2 regions of the Bacillus sp. 05T21 genome follow, and region 2 is predicted to be linked to the other one. Evidence: a T-box and tRNA genes for the amino acid it is inferred to sense, from the RefSeq annotation. Region 2 holds a T-box; the other holds one or more tRNA genes.
What was found. A T-box is a leader RNA that pairs with one kind of tRNA and senses whether it is charged. The one in region 2 lies ahead of serS (serine--tRNA ligase), so its partner is inferred to be a tRNA-Ser.

Region 1 (7,617 bases), on a different contig from region 2:
CAAATACTTTTGCAATTGTCGTTTTCCCTGTTCCCCTCGGACCCGAAAACAAATAAGCATGTGAAGCTTTCTCTTGAAGAAGGGCATTTTGCAACGTTTTTGTCACGTGCTTTTGACCGACTACATCTTCGAATTTTTGCGGTCTCCATGTTCGGTATAACGCTTGGTATGACACGAAAATACGGCCTCCCTCAAAGGTTATTATCTTATTTATTATAACCCATTCTGTTTATAGATTCCAAAAGTTATTTTCCATACAAAAAACTCACCTTTATATAAAGGTGAGTTTTGTATACATATATAACTGCCGTGCACCTTCTGTCGATTACGTACCATAAGCGTTACTCAAGCAGTTAGCTCGGTTCAGGCACTCCTGCGGCACACGAGAAAACCCGCTTATTGCTGCTTCCTTCCGGACCTGACAAGGTTCACGGGGTCCCGTTGCGCAGGACCCAAACGTCAACACCACTTACTTAAGGCAGACCTTACAGCAGCATAACCTCGAGAAGGGATTCAGCCTCGCTAGAGCGGATTGCGAGTATAGGGCACCGCTACCTCCCCGCTTAGCACGGCAAAGTTAAAACCAATATTCGGTTGCCTTGGATAAGGCATTATCAGTATAACTTGTTTTTTTACAAAATGCAAATACGTTAGTTACCATTACTTTTCTCTAGTTTTTTCACTTCTTTTCTTTTCTTACGAAGCTCCCTAAAAAAAATCGTTAACAACGTACCACATTCCTCTTCAAGTACACCAGCCACTACTTCACACTGATGATTAAAACGCTCATCAGTTAAAAGATTCATCAACGTACCTGCACATCCACCTTTCGGATCGTTCGCACCATATACAACCCGTTTTATACGCGATAAAACAATTCCCCCTGCACACATTGGGCAAGGTTCTAATGTTACATATAACGTTGCATCTTCTAAACGCCATGTCCCTAATTTTTTGCAAGCTTCATCAATAGCTAAGAGCTCGGCGTGAGCTATTGATCTCTGTTCAGTTTCTCTTAAGTTATGTGCGACACTAATCACTTCACCATCTAGCACAATTACAGCACCAATTGGTACCTCTTGTATCGCCTCCGCCTTCTTCGCTTCCTCTATTGCTAACTGCATAAAATATATATCTCGCTCCATAATATAGTCCTTTCACCAAAAATAAAATACACTTTTTCATTTCTTGCAGGTGGGATAACTTTTACAAATTCAATCCAACCTAAAGAAGAAAGAGAGGGAATTACATATGAAAAATACTGCCTTACTCATTATCGATATGATTAATGATTTTCAATTCTCCCACGGACCCATCCTGGCACAGAAATGTGAAATTATAAAGAACCCCATTTTACAATTAAAGGACACCATGAAATCATTGGGCTATCCAATAATTTATGTCAATGATCACTATCAACTTTGGAGATCTGATATTGATCAACTTATCACTCATTGTACAAATGAGTATAGTAAAAATATTATCGAGGCCATTGCTCCGCATACTGACGATTATATTTTTATTAAACCACATTACTCTGCTTTTTATGAAACACCTTTGAATTCTTTATTAGGTTATTTAAAAATCGAAAATCTCATTTTAACAGGAATTGCCGGGAACATATGCATCCTTTTTACAGCTAATGATGCCCATATGAGAAATTATACACTTTATGTACCACGGGATTGCATCGCTTCTAATAACGAGCAAGATAATGAACATGCTTTAAAAATAATGGAAGCCACATTAAAGGCAAATATTGTACCGTCATCCCAAATAAAATTTAATTAATACATATCTATTTTCTAACTTTTTATATCAAATTAGTCCGCTCGCTCCCCTCTTGTGCTACAATAATTCTGTTTTGTGTTTTTAGTAGTCACGGTAAATCACTGATTGAAAGGAGGAAACAGCGTGACCGGAGTACCATTTATCACGGTTGAAGGACCAATTGGTGTTGGAAAAACTTCACTTGCGAAGGAACTTTCAACTCACATGCAACTCCACTTACTAAAAGAGATTGTTGATGAAAATCCTTTTTTAGGAAAATTCTACGAAGACATCGACGAATGGAGTTTTCAAACAGAGATGTTCTTTCTTTGTAATAGATACAAACAACTAGAGGATATTAACATAAAGTATTTGAATCAAAGAAAGCCTGTAGTAGCAGATTATCATATATTTAAAAATTTAATTTTTGCATCCCGTACATTAAAAGATTCTCAATATGATAAGTACATGCAAATTTATCGCATTCTTACGCAAGATATGCCTGTACCAAATGTCATCGTTTATTTAACAGCGAGCCTAGAAACATTACAAAAACGAATTGCCATGCGCGGAAGAGAATTCGAAAAAAATATGGATCCAAATTACTTGCTACAGCTTACAAAAGATTACGAAACAGCAATGGATGCTTTCAAAAAGGACCATCCGGATATTCCGGTATTAAAATTTAATGGAGACGATATGGATTTTGTAAGAAATCCTGATGATTTAAATGTCATCTTATCAGCTCTTCAAAATACTCTCTTGAAGGAGTCGAAATAACAATGAATTTAAGGCAAAAATATGATATACCAAATGATGCAGTTATCACTATTGCTGGAACAGTAGGTGTCGGTAAATCAACTATGACAACTGCATTGGCTAACGCTTTAGGTTATCGTACATCTTTTGAAAAAGTAGATTCCAACCCATATTTGGACAAGTTCTATGCTGATTTCACACGCTGGAGCTTTCACTTACAAGTTTACTTTTTAGCAGAACGATTTAAAGAACAAAAAAGAATTTTCGAATATGGTGGCGGTTTTGTTCAAGACCGTTCTATCTATGAGGACACTGGTATTTTCGCAAAAATGCATTACGAAAAGGGTACAATGACTGAAACTGATTATGAAACATACAAAGGTTTATTTGATGCTATGGTCATGACTCCTTACTTCCCTCATCCAGACTTATTAATTTACCTAGAAGGTTCTTTTGATGATATTGTCGATCGTATTCAAGAACGAGGACGTCCCATGGAGCAGCAAACACCAATTGAATATTGGAAAGAGATGCATGGACGTTACGATAACTGGATTAATAACTTTAATTCATGCCCTGTTTTACGATTAAACATTAATGAATACGATATTTTAAAAGATGGCGATTCAATCGAACCAATCATTAAAAAAATTGGACATTTTTTAAAACAAACACGTAAACTTGTAAAATAAAAAACCCGTGCATATGCACGGGTTTTCCTATGAAATTACTTTTTCTTTTTTGTCGGAGCAATAATTTCACTCTCTGGCTTTCCAGCATTAATACGCTGACGAACAGTACTCGTACTAATATCATATGTTTCAGCAATCTCTTTAACAGTCAATTCTTTCCCATTAATTACTGCTGTTAGTAATTTCCCTGTACGTTTTGGAGTTACTTCTTTTTGCACAGCTGGTTTTTCAGCTTCTTTTGGTACCTCTACTTTTTTTGCAACCTGTTTTACATCACAAGTGCAACCACAAAGTTTACGGAATGTATCATCACTTATAATGCGCGACACATTTGCACCACTGTTTAAAATTCTATTGTTCTTACAGACAGGACATTGTACATAATATAAAGTTTTTCCATCTAAAGGAAACGTTTGTATAATAAGATCCATGTTAACTCCTTTCATATCTATGAAGATAATCATCGGAATATGAGTGTGTAATAAGGACACTATATCCTTACATCATACTTTATGATTGGTTTTAAAATAAAAACTCGTTACGTGTTGGTAACGAGTTCTCCAATCTCCACTTATATGCGCTGTTGTCAATTATATCTGGAGGAGGTAAAGGGATTCGAACCCCCGCGCGACTCTCGCCGCCTGTCGGTTTTCAAGACCGATCCCTTCAGCCAGACTTGGGTATACCTCCATATTGACATCAAATATAATATCAAAAGAAAAACAGTTAGTCAACCCTACTATAATAAATTATGAGGAAAGGAAAATTTTACTTCCCCTCTCCTTTTTGACACTGCTGACAACGTCCATAATTACCAATCACTCATACCGATGAATGTTTTAACTTATTTAATAACTGTTTTTCCTCCCATATAAGGGCGAAGAACTTCTGGAATTATAATTGTACCATCTTCTTGTTGGTAGTTCTCTAAAATAGCTGCCACTGTACGTCCAATTGCAAGACCAGATCCATTTAGTGTATGAACATGTTCCGGTTTGCCATTTGGCTCACGACGGAAACGGATATTCGCGCGTCTCGCTTGGAATGCCTCAAAATTACTACAAGAAGAAATTTCACGATATGTACCATAGCTTGGAATCCATACTTCAATATCGTATTTCTTCGCTGCTGTAAATCCTAAATCTCCTGTACACATGCTCATAACGCGATATGGCAACTCTAATAATTGTAACACGCGCTCTGCATCATTTGTTAATTTTTCTAACTCTTCGTAAGAATCTTCTGGTTTCACGAACTTAACAAGTTCAACTTTATTAAATTGGTGTTGGCGAATTAAACCACGTGTATCACGACCAGCTGAACCTGCTTCAGAACGGAAGCATGAGCTAAACGCAGCATATCGTATCGGCAATTGCTCTTTACTCACAATCTCATCACGATGCATATTCGTTACAGGTACTTCAGCTGTCGGGATTAGGAAATAATCTTCACTTTCAATACGGAATGCATCTTCTTCAAACTTCGGAAGTTGTCCTGTTCCTGTCATACTTGCACGGTTTACCATATAAGGAGGCAATACTTCCTCATATCCATGCTCATCAGTATGAAGGTCAAGCATAAAGCTAATCAAAGCACGTTCTAATCTTGCACCAGCACCTTTGTAAAATACAAATCGGCTTCCTGTTACTTTCCCAGCACGTTCAAAATCTAGAATCCCTAAATCAGTAGCAAGATCCCAATGCGGTTTTGGCTCATAAGTAAATTCTTTCACTTCTCCCCAAGTACGTGCTACTACGTTATCATCCTCTGTTTCACCTATTGGAGCAGATTCATGAGGGATATTTGGGATAGATAGCATTAATCTTTCTAAATCTTCTTCAACTGTACGAAGCTCATTATCAAGATCTTTTACTTTTTCCCCAACTTCACGCATTTCTAGAATTAGAGCTTCCGCATCTTTCTTTTCACGCTTTAATACTGAAATTTGTTGAGATACTTCGTTACGTTTACTTTTTAGTTCTTCTGTTTGAACAAGTAGCTCTCTTCTTCTCGTATCAAGTTCTTCAAAGCGACTAAAATCCGTTAAATCTTCGCCTCTATGCTGTAATTTTGCTTTTACTTCTTCAAAATTCGTACGTAAAAATTTAATATCAAGCATTATATACTCCTCCTTTTATTTTATAAAACACAAAAAACTCCCGTCCCTATACAAAGGGACGGGAGTTAACCCGCGTTGCCACCCTAGTTGAAAGCATTACCGCTTTCCTCTCAAGTAGAAATAACGGCTCTTCACCGGGAATGTTTACTAATCAAAAGATATTCCACATTCCATTCCAGGATGGATTCACAAACTGTTTCTATCGATTTCCACCAACCATCGACTCTCTATAAGAAACAACATTTGTTACTACTTCCTATCAACACGCTTATTTTATAAAATTGTTATCATCAATTTACTATAATCTTATACAAGTTGCAAGTTACTTATACAACTTTTTTCATTTTCGCTTCTTTTACCATTTCTACAAAGTATGCTGTTACACGATGATCATCCGTTAATTCCGGATGGAAAGAAGCAGCTAAAAACGGCCCTTGCCTTACCGCTACCATTCGCTCGCCATGCATAGAAAGTACTTCAACATCATCAGCTACATTTACAACATACGGAGCACGGATAAATACACCAACAAAGTCTTCTCCCACACCTTTCATTGAAAGTGCAGCTTCAAAACTATCTTTTTGGCGTCCGAACGCATTGCGCTCAACCGTAATATCCATAGCACCAATATGTACTTCTTCATAGCCAATAAGTGTTTTCGCAAGAAGAATCATTCCTGCACATGTACCAAACATTGGTTTACCAGACTTCGCAAATGTACGAAGAGGCTCCATGAAAGCATACTTATCAATAAGACGGCGCATTGTTGTACTTTCACCGCCTGGTAAAATAAGACCATCAATCTCTTTAAGTTGCTCTATACGCTTTACAACAACAGCTTCTGCACCACTTGCCTCAACTGATTTTACATGCTCACGAACTGCACCTTGAAGACCTAGTACACCGATTTTCACCATTTTAAAGATCTCCTTTAATTACCATCCACGCTCTTGCATGCGTTGTTCTGGTAATAACGTTGAAATTTCGATACCTTTCATTGCATTACCTAATCCTTTAGAAAGGCTTGCAATTAGTTCGTAATCTTCATAATGAGTCGTTGCTTCAACGATTGCACGTGCAAATTTCTCTGGGTTCTCTGATTTGAAGATACCAGATCCAACAAATACACCATCAGCACCAAGTTGCATCATTAACGCTGCATCTGCTGGTGTTGCTACACCACCTGCTGCAAAGTTTACAACTGGCAGGCGACCAAGGCGTTTAATTTCAAGTAGTACTTCATAAGGAGCACCAGTATTTTTTGCATATGTCATTAACTCATCTTCACGTAGACTTGCAACTTGACGGATTTCTGCATTGACTTGGCGCATATGACGCACTGCCTCTACAATGTTTCCTGTTCCAGGTTCACCTTTTGTACGAAGCATAGATGCACCTTCTGCAATACGACGTGCAGCTTCTCCGATATCGCGGCAACCACATACAAACGGAACTGTGTAATCACGTTTATTTAAATGGTATACTTCATCAGCGGGAGTCAATACTTCACTCTCATCGATATAGTCTACCCCTAATGATTCTAATACACGTGCTTCTACAAGGTGACCGATACGACATTTTGCCATAACCGGAATTGATACAGCACCCATAACTTCTTCAACAATTGTTGGATCTGCCATACGAGAAACGCCACCTGCTGCACGAATATCTGCAGGTACACGCTCTAATGCCATAACAGCAACTGCGCCTGCCTCTTCTGCAATCCTTGCTTGCTCAGCGTTAACTACGTCCATAATAACGCCGCCTTTTTGCATTTCTGCCATTCCACGTTTTACACGTTCTGTCCCTGTTACATTTGTCATGTACAAAAACCCCCCTAGGTGAATTGCTTTCCCCGTTAAAGAAGAAAATTAAGAATACTCTTACATTCTACCACTAACTATCTGATGCTTGTCTACTACTTTTTCATAAAGTCGGTATGAAAAATAGGAATAAAAAAAAGCTCCTACAATGAGGAGCTTTTAAAACCAACCTTTTACTGTATCAATAGCACCATTCCACATACCACTAAAGAAAGAACCAATTCCGCGCATAGAACGTGTAAACCAGCTTGCCTCTTCTACTTTAGATTTTGTTACAAGGTCTACTTGTAATGATTTTCCTGATAAAAATCCAGGATCATTACTATCTTTAGACGTTACAACCATTTGTCCAAGTGCAACTCCCTTTTTCAGAGGTGCTTCTTGTCCCTTATTTCCTTCTTTAAATTCTGTTTTATAAACGTCTTTACTTCCCTTTGGCACCGGAAGTGAAACA
Region 2 (7,617 bases):
GTTTTCTATGCCTTTCTTACGCATAATTTCAAGGCGCGCTCCAGATTCGAACGTAATAAAATAAGATTCAAAGTGTTTCGCTTCATTATGATATAAAGAGTTTGCTTTATCATTAAAGTACTTTGTATAGAAAGTACGCATTAATTCTAAATCATTTACCCAAAGTGCTATATGTTCGATTTTCATTCGTTTCACCAATCCTATCTTTATGTAAATTTGAAAATATGTACTCTGTAATAATTAGCGAAATTCAACAACACTAATTAGATGTTCACTTTATTAAATTTGCATGCATATTGCAAGAAATAAGAATGGACGTTAGGAAAAAGCGGATTGTAATGAAAAAATTTTATTAATGGTATTAGATGATTTTTAAGTCATAACATGCATACAATGTCTAATTAAGTGAATTACGTACGTCAAAATTTCAAATAAGGAGGGACATTTGTGGGGCAATTTGAACAAATGGTGATTGTCGGTATTTCCATGTCTTTTATACTGTCTATTATGATATTAGGGTCTGCATATTATAATCCTCGCCTTTGGTTAAATGATTATCCGAAAGATATTCAAAAAGTAGTTTTGCCAAAATCGATAAATGAGAAAAAACAAACATTTTATTTCGGAATTATTTACAATATTATTCTCTTCGGAACGCCTTTAGTTTCTACATATATACTACATCACCATGGGGAATTATTGTATATTGAAGCCTATTTACATACTTTTGGGATTGTAATGATTTTCAATTTAGTAGATTTATTAATAATCGATTGGCTTATATTTTGCTGGATTACTCCAAGATTTGTTGTTATTCCTAGTACTGAGGGAATGAAAGGATATAAAGACTATAAGTTTCACTTAAGAGGTGCAATAGCTGGAATGCCATTTTTAGCAATTGTAAGTTTATTCTTGGCAGGAATTGCGACAACGATCTAGTGTGAAGTAGAAGGTCATGAAGAGTTTATAGAAGATAAATAGATTTATAATGTATAGAATTAGAAATGAAAATTTGATAATATTGGAGTAGGAAGTTTTAAAAACAGTATATTAAGTGGTATTAATATACTGTTACAAATGTTTTGATACTCTGTGGAATTCCCTAATTTAATGGAAGGATTTCATAGAATTCAAAAAAATGTAATGGAGGCTATTATGAAAAAAATAATTGGCGCAGCAACAGCAACAGTTCTTGGATTGGGGGCTTTTACCACATCTGCTATCGCAGAAACTATCGTAACAGCGGATGTACTCAACGTACGTGAAAAGCCAACTACGGAATCAAAAGTTGTCGAAAAAGTAAAAGAAGGACAAAAGTTAAAGGTCATACATACTGAAGAAGGATGGTCAAAAATTGATTTAAATGGTAAAGAATTGTTTGTAAGTTCGGAGTATACAAAAGATATTTATCATGTAACAGCAAACCTATTAAATGTACGTACTGAAGCAAACACAGAATCAGAAATTCTTGGCAGACTGAAACAAGATGATGTAATTGAATCAACACATCAAGTAAAAGATGGATGGCTGCAATTTGAGTATAAAGGAAAAACAGCTTATGCAAATGTTTCTTTCCTATCAAGTACAGCACCAATTGAAAAGAAAGCTGAAGAGAAAACGAAGCGAGTAGCGAAAGTACAAAAAGCAGTTAAAGCAAAGGAAGAAGTAAAAACGCAGAAAGAAGCAAAAGTACAAGAAATAGCAAAAGCGAAAGAAACAACAAAAGAGCAGAAAGAAACGAAAGCAGAAGAAATAGTAAAGCCTAAAGAAGAAGCGAAAGTAACAGAGAGAGTAAAAGTTAAGGAAGAAACGAAAGTAGAAGAAATAGCAAAGCCTAAAGAAGAAGCGAAAGTAACAGAGAGAGTAAAAGTTAAGGAAGAAACGAAAGCAGAAGAAATAGTAAAGCCTAAAGAAGAAGCAAAAGTAACAGAGAGAGTAAAAGTTAAGGAAGAAACGAAAGCAGAAGAAATAGTAAAGCCTAAAGAAGAAGCAAAAGTAAAAGAAATAGAAAAAGAAGAAGCGAAAGCGCAAGAAATAGCAAAGGCTAAGGAAGAAGCAAAAGCACAAGAAATAGCAAAAGCTAAGGAAGAAGCAAAAGCACAAGAAATAGCAAAGGCTAAGGAAGAAGCAAAAGCACAAGAAATAGCAAAAGCTAAGGAAGAAGCAAAAGCGCAAGAAATAGCAAAAGCTAAGGAAGAAGCAAAAGCACGAGAAATAGCAAAAGCAAAAGAAGCAACAAAGACACAAGAAGTATCTAAAAATAACACACAGTCTGCTAAACGTGAATTAACGGTAGTAGCGACAGCATATACTGCTGATCCAAGTGAAAATGGTACATATGGTGGACGCGTTTTAACTGCGATGGGTCATGATTTAACGGCAAATCCTAATATGAGAATTATCGCAGTAGATCCGAAGGTAATCCCATTAGGATCTAAAGTATGGGTAGAAGGTTATGGAGAAGCTATTGCTGGTGATACTGGTAGTGCTATTAAAGGAAATCGTATTGATGTTTTAATGGGTTCAAAAAGTAAAGCTATGAACTGGGGAAGACAAACTGTTAAAGTAAAAGTTTTATAATAATGGTTATCCAAATAGAAGTCAGTTCTCTTTATTGAGACTGGCTTTTGTTTTTTACCTTAATGCGATTCATTGGAAAAATTTGAAGGATATGTAAAAGGGTAAAACCTTAATTTTGCTACTGAGTACCGTGAGCAGTAAAAGTAACCCTATTGAATTATATAATCCTTATTTGTATTTCTGACAACCATATTGTTCTTCTATCACTATTAAAATACAATTAGATAAATAGGAGAAAAATATTCATAAAATAGTAATTGTTTTATTTAGTCTTATACTAGGGTTTATAACGTTCCAAATCCCTATAGTGTCAGAATGGATACAGAACTCAGTCTTCTTGTAAATTGTTATTATTTTATTATCGTATTCATACCAAAAAGATAACGTTGATAAGAATGAGAAAAATGATGATTAGCAACAATAAAAAATGTTTTATGTACTGAAAGTTATTAAAAGATTAGTATCGAGGATTACCTTTATAAGTGAGAAGAGGATAGAATATGACAATGGAATTATATGGCGAACATTGGGATGGAATAAAAGGATATAGAGTAATGGAAGGGAAAGATTCATATAATCATTATTTCGGTGGTCAAGATTGTGAATTACCATTGTGTAAGTTATGCGGTGAGAAAATGCATCAAATTTTTTGTTTTGATTTGAAAGATGGGAAACTTGCTGAACTTAAAAATGCTGAATTGATTGTATTACCATTCATCTCTTGCTTGAATTGTTCGATGGTGTGGGAGCCACAATATTTTCAGTTAAGTAATGGTGGTAAAACGGTACAAATAATAAAACAAGACAATACGGAAGATTGGATAATGGAAGATGAGGATAAACTACCGGTCGATCTACCAAAAACTAATGTAAAGCTAACGAATATGAAAAATGAAGATATACCTACTGATGAAGATAGTTACTGGGAAGCTTTTGACTTATTCGGTTCGGAATATGTATGTAGATTGTTAGGAGCGCCTCTATACGATGATGTTCCAGAAGATTTAGGATGTCCAACCTGTTCGAAAGAGATGAAATATGTTGCTACAATTACACAAGATCTTGAAGAACGGGAACTTATTTCAGTAGTTGATTTTCTGTTCGGTGAGATGAATATATATTATTACTTATGTAAAGATTGTTCCGTTATGAAAACTGAAATACAAGGAACATAATAAAATAAGACTGACAAAAAGAGTCAGTCTTATTTTTGTATCGTAACATCAGTAATAATCGCATGGAATATATCTCTTTGCGTGAAATCATCTGTAAAAACAGTCTCTCTATTAACCTCAATTGTATCGTGTGGGTTATACCATTTACTTAATAAATCTTCTCCAAATTCAAGTCTTTTTTCTCTCGTATTATGCCGTCTAATTGTTTCTTCAAGTGATAAATCAAAATAATATGTATAAGCGTTTCCTTTAAAATAATGTATTAATTCTTTTAACATATCACCGTATCTACGACTGTTTAGTATACCTTCTAAAATAACAAATTCACATTTTCCTTTTCCATACTTCGTAATTTCAAATAGTAAATCATGAGATAAGTTACCCATTGTGTCGTGCACTTTTAACATATCTCTACGTACGACATCCTGAGAGACTAGTAGTGTCCCTTGGCCAAAATGCTCTTGCAGTTCTTTTGCGATTGTTGTTTTGCCACTTGCGGAGTTTCCTCGAAGAATAATTAATGTTGACTTCAAATTCTCATCTCCAAATTGTTTTAGTTTTTTGCTTTGTTACATTGAAAATTGTTTTAGTAAGCGCTTCTCGCCAGTTTATAGAAGTTATTGCTTTCAAAGTGATATGGGACATTGTAAATAACCTCCAGTTTATTTGTGGTTTGATTATAGGAACACTTTATTTTAAAGATACAATATTTTCTTGAAAAATAAACAGAATTATTGTAAAGTAATGATAATTAAAATTTATATTGTTTAAAAGCTATGAAAGGAAATAGTAACAAGTATCTTTTCTTTTAGAGAGTCGGTGGGTGGTGTAAACCGATAGAAAGCGCTTGTGAATCCGTCCTTGAGCGAAATGTGGAACCCTTCAATGTGAAGTTAGTAATCGTTTCCGGTTAAAAACCGTTAATTTTTTAAGTGGAAAGCTTTTATATTCTATGCTTTCAACTAGGGTGGCAACGCGGGTTAACTCTCGTCCCTTTTATAGGGACGGGAGTTTTTTGTGTTTTTTTAGTAAAATTCCCTATCTTAAGAGCTTAATGTGAACGAAGAAGATGACATTAGTCACTTATTAAAGGAGAGATAAGACATGTTAGATGTAAAAGTATTACGTGCTAATTTTGAAGAAGTAAAGAAAAAATTGATTAATCGCGGTGGAGAGTTTCTTGAATTGGATACATTTGAAGAATTAGATCAGAATCGTCGTGAACTGTTAGTAGAAGTAGAAGAATTAAAAAGTAAACGTAATGGAGTATCTGAGCGTATTGCGAAGTTAAAGCGTGAAAAACAAGATGCAAATGAACTTATTAGTGAAATGCGTGAAGTAGGAGAAAGTATTAAAACGTTAGATGATGAGTTACGTAATGTAGAAGAGAAATTGAATTCTATATTATTGACATTAACAAATATACCTAATGAAACAGTGCCTATTGGAGCATCAGAAGACGATAATGTTGAATTACGTAAGTGGGGAGAAATAAACGAATTTTCATTTGAAGCAAAACCACATTGGGAAGTTGCTGAAAAATTAGGGTTACTAGATTTTGAACGAGCAGCAAAAGTAACAGGAAGCCGCTTCGTATATTACAATGGCTTGGGAGCACGTTTAGAGCGAGCGGTAGCTAACTTTATGCTAGATTTACATGTTGAAGAACATGGATATACGGAAGTAATTCCACCGTTTATCGTAAATAGCGATATTTTAATAGGAACAGGACAATTCCCAAAATTTAAAGAAGATGTATTTACATTAAAAGACACAGATTACTCTTTAATTCCAACAGCGGAAGTACCATTAGCGAACTATTATCGTGACGAAATATTAAATGGTGCAGAATTACCTATTAATTTTACTGCTCATACGCCATGTTTCCGTTCTGAAGCTGGTAGTGCAGGACGTGACACGAGAGGGCTTATTCGCCAGCACCAATTTAGCAAAGTTGAAATGGTTAAGTATACCAAGCCAGAAGAATCATACGATGAGTTAGAAAAATTAACTGCGAATGCCGAAAGGGTACTACAATTGTTACGATTACCTTATCGAGTTATCGTATTATGTACAGCTGATATAGCATTTCCAGCTGCGAAAACATATGACATTGAAGTTTGGTTACCAAGTTATGGGGGATATCGTGAAATATCTTCTTGTTCAAACTGTGAAGATTTCCAAGCGCGTCGTGCAAGCATACGTTTCCGTCGTACACCAGGTGCAAAACCATAATTTGTGCACACATTAAATGGTTCTGGGTTAGCTATAGGGCGTACAGTAGCAGCTATTTTAGAGAACTACCAACAAGAAGACGGCTCAGTTATAATTCCAGAAGTATTGCGTCCATACATGGGGGGAGTAGGGGTTATTAAATAAGAATGATGTTGATTTGAAATAAAGTTTAACAGTTTATAAAATGCTAATAAAGAGGTGCTACATGTTATTTCAAAAAGAAAATTTATTAGTTAGATACGTAATAAAAAACGATGCACCTATCATTTCAAAATGGCTAACAGACCCAGAAGTCCTGCAGTATTACGAAGGACGAGATAATCCGCAATCTGTAGAAAAGGTGCTTGATCATTTTATACATCATCCAAACGGTCATGAAAAAAGATGCTTAGTAGAATTTGATGAAATGCCGATTGGTTACATTCAAATGTATCCCGTTGATTTTGAATGGAAAGCGTTATATGGATATGAAGAATCACAAAATGTATGGGGAATGGACCAATTTATCGGTGAACCACTCTATTGGGGAAAGGGAATTGGAACAAAACTCGTTCAAGCAGCAATTACATACATTATGAAAGAAGTGGGTGCAGAAGCAATTGCAATGGACCCTAAAGTAAATAACGAACGTGCGATAAGCTGTTATGAAAAATGCGGATTTAAAAAGGTGAAGATATTAAAGAAACATGAACTGCATGAGGGGAAATTAGAAGATTGTTGGATGGTAGAATATAAACAATTATAATAAATATGCAGGGGCTTATAAAAATAAAGGGAGCTGTGTGAAATGAAAAAGGCATTAATAGTTATTGATGTGCAAGCGGGTATGTATACAGCAGGAATCCCAGTACATAATGGGGAAAAGTTTTTAGAAACGTTGCAAGAGCTCATTGGGGAATGTCGTTCAAATGGTATTCCGGTTATTTATGTACAACATAACGGGCCAAAAGATCATCCATTAGAAAAAGGGACAGATGGTTGGAAAGTACATGCGGCGATTGCACCGCGAGAAGGGGAGCTTGTCGTTGAAAAGACGACTCCAGACTCATTCCATAAGACAAACTTAAACGAAGTGTTACAAGGAAAAGGGATTGAGCATGTTATTATTTCAGGAATGCAAACAGAGTACTGTGTTGATACGACAACGCGAAGAGCGTTTAGTGAAGGGTATAAAGTAACATTAGTAAGTGATGCACATAGCACATTTGACACAGATGTATTACGCGCTGAAGATATTGTAAAACATCATAATGTTGTATTTGGATCATTTGCAGATGTTATTACGTTAAAAGATTTAAAAGTAAAAGCGTAATTACAGAAGTTGCTGTCTCTTAATGGGGCAGCTTTTTTATTTGAAGATAGGCTATCAAACGTTGTCGATAAATCGATATTTCTTGTCGAACCGTTGATATAATTAGAGTTACGATGGATATATTTCCAAAATCGTTGATATAATTTCATTCACCGTATTGATAGTATAAAAAACAAAAAGGAGCGCCACATCGTCAAAAATTCGACTGATGAGACAGCTACTTTTTTGCACCAGTAATTATGGCTTTATTTCTTCTTATCTTTATCCAACACATTCTGTTCTTCAGCAAACTCCGTGCCATATGCAAACCGGCGA

Region 1: it has a tRNA-Ser gene. The T-box ahead of serS (serine--tRNA ligase) is inferred to sense a tRNA for this amino acid. The anticodon was not compared.

Annotation. Positions count from the first base shown of each region.
Region 1 is NZ_JBFTMD010000050.1:3,855-11,471, reverse strand. It holds gene dnaX (DNA polymerase III subunit gamma/tau) at 1-175, opposite strand, end outside; RNA gene ffs (signal recognition particle sRNA large type) at 308-572, opposite strand; gene tadA (tRNA adenosine(34) deaminase TadA) at 651-1,145, opposite strand; gene AC1DKZ_RS31685 (cysteine hydrolase family protein) at 1,252-1,791, shown strand; gene AC1DKZ_RS31680 (deoxynucleoside kinase) at 1,915-2,550, shown strand; gene AC1DKZ_RS31675 (deoxynucleoside kinase) at 2,553-3,221, shown strand; gene AC1DKZ_RS31670 (sigma factor-like helix-turn-helix DNA-binding protein) at 3,257-3,652, opposite strand; tRNA gene AC1DKZ_RS31665 (tRNA-Ser) at 3,819-3,911, opposite strand; gene serS (serine--tRNA ligase) at 4,066-5,340, opposite strand; T-box leader at 5,392-5,612, opposite strand; gene pdxT (pyridoxal 5'-phosphate synthase glutaminase subunit PdxT) at 5,667-6,257, opposite strand; gene pdxS (pyridoxal 5'-phosphate synthase lyase subunit PdxS) at 6,276-7,163, opposite strand; gene AC1DKZ_RS31645 (serine hydrolase) at 7,323-7,617, opposite strand, start outside.
Region 2 is NZ_JBFTMD010000003.1:267,377-274,993, forward strand. It holds gene AC1DKZ_RS09975 (VOC family protein) at 1-186, opposite strand, end outside; gene AC1DKZ_RS09980 (nitroreductase) at 448-939, shown strand; gene entB (cell wall-binding protein EntB) at 1,156-2,580, shown strand; gene AC1DKZ_RS09990 (hypothetical protein) at 3,081-3,755, shown strand; gene AC1DKZ_RS09995 (kinase) at 3,785-4,288, opposite strand; T-box leader at 4,523-4,753, shown strand; partial or broken gene serS (serine--tRNA ligase) at 4,860-6,134, shown strand; gene AC1DKZ_RS10005 (GNAT family N-acetyltransferase) at 6,196-6,735, shown strand; gene AC1DKZ_RS10010 (cysteine hydrolase family protein) at 6,778-7,302, shown strand; gene AC1DKZ_RS10015 (YndM family protein) at 7,548-7,617, opposite strand, start outside.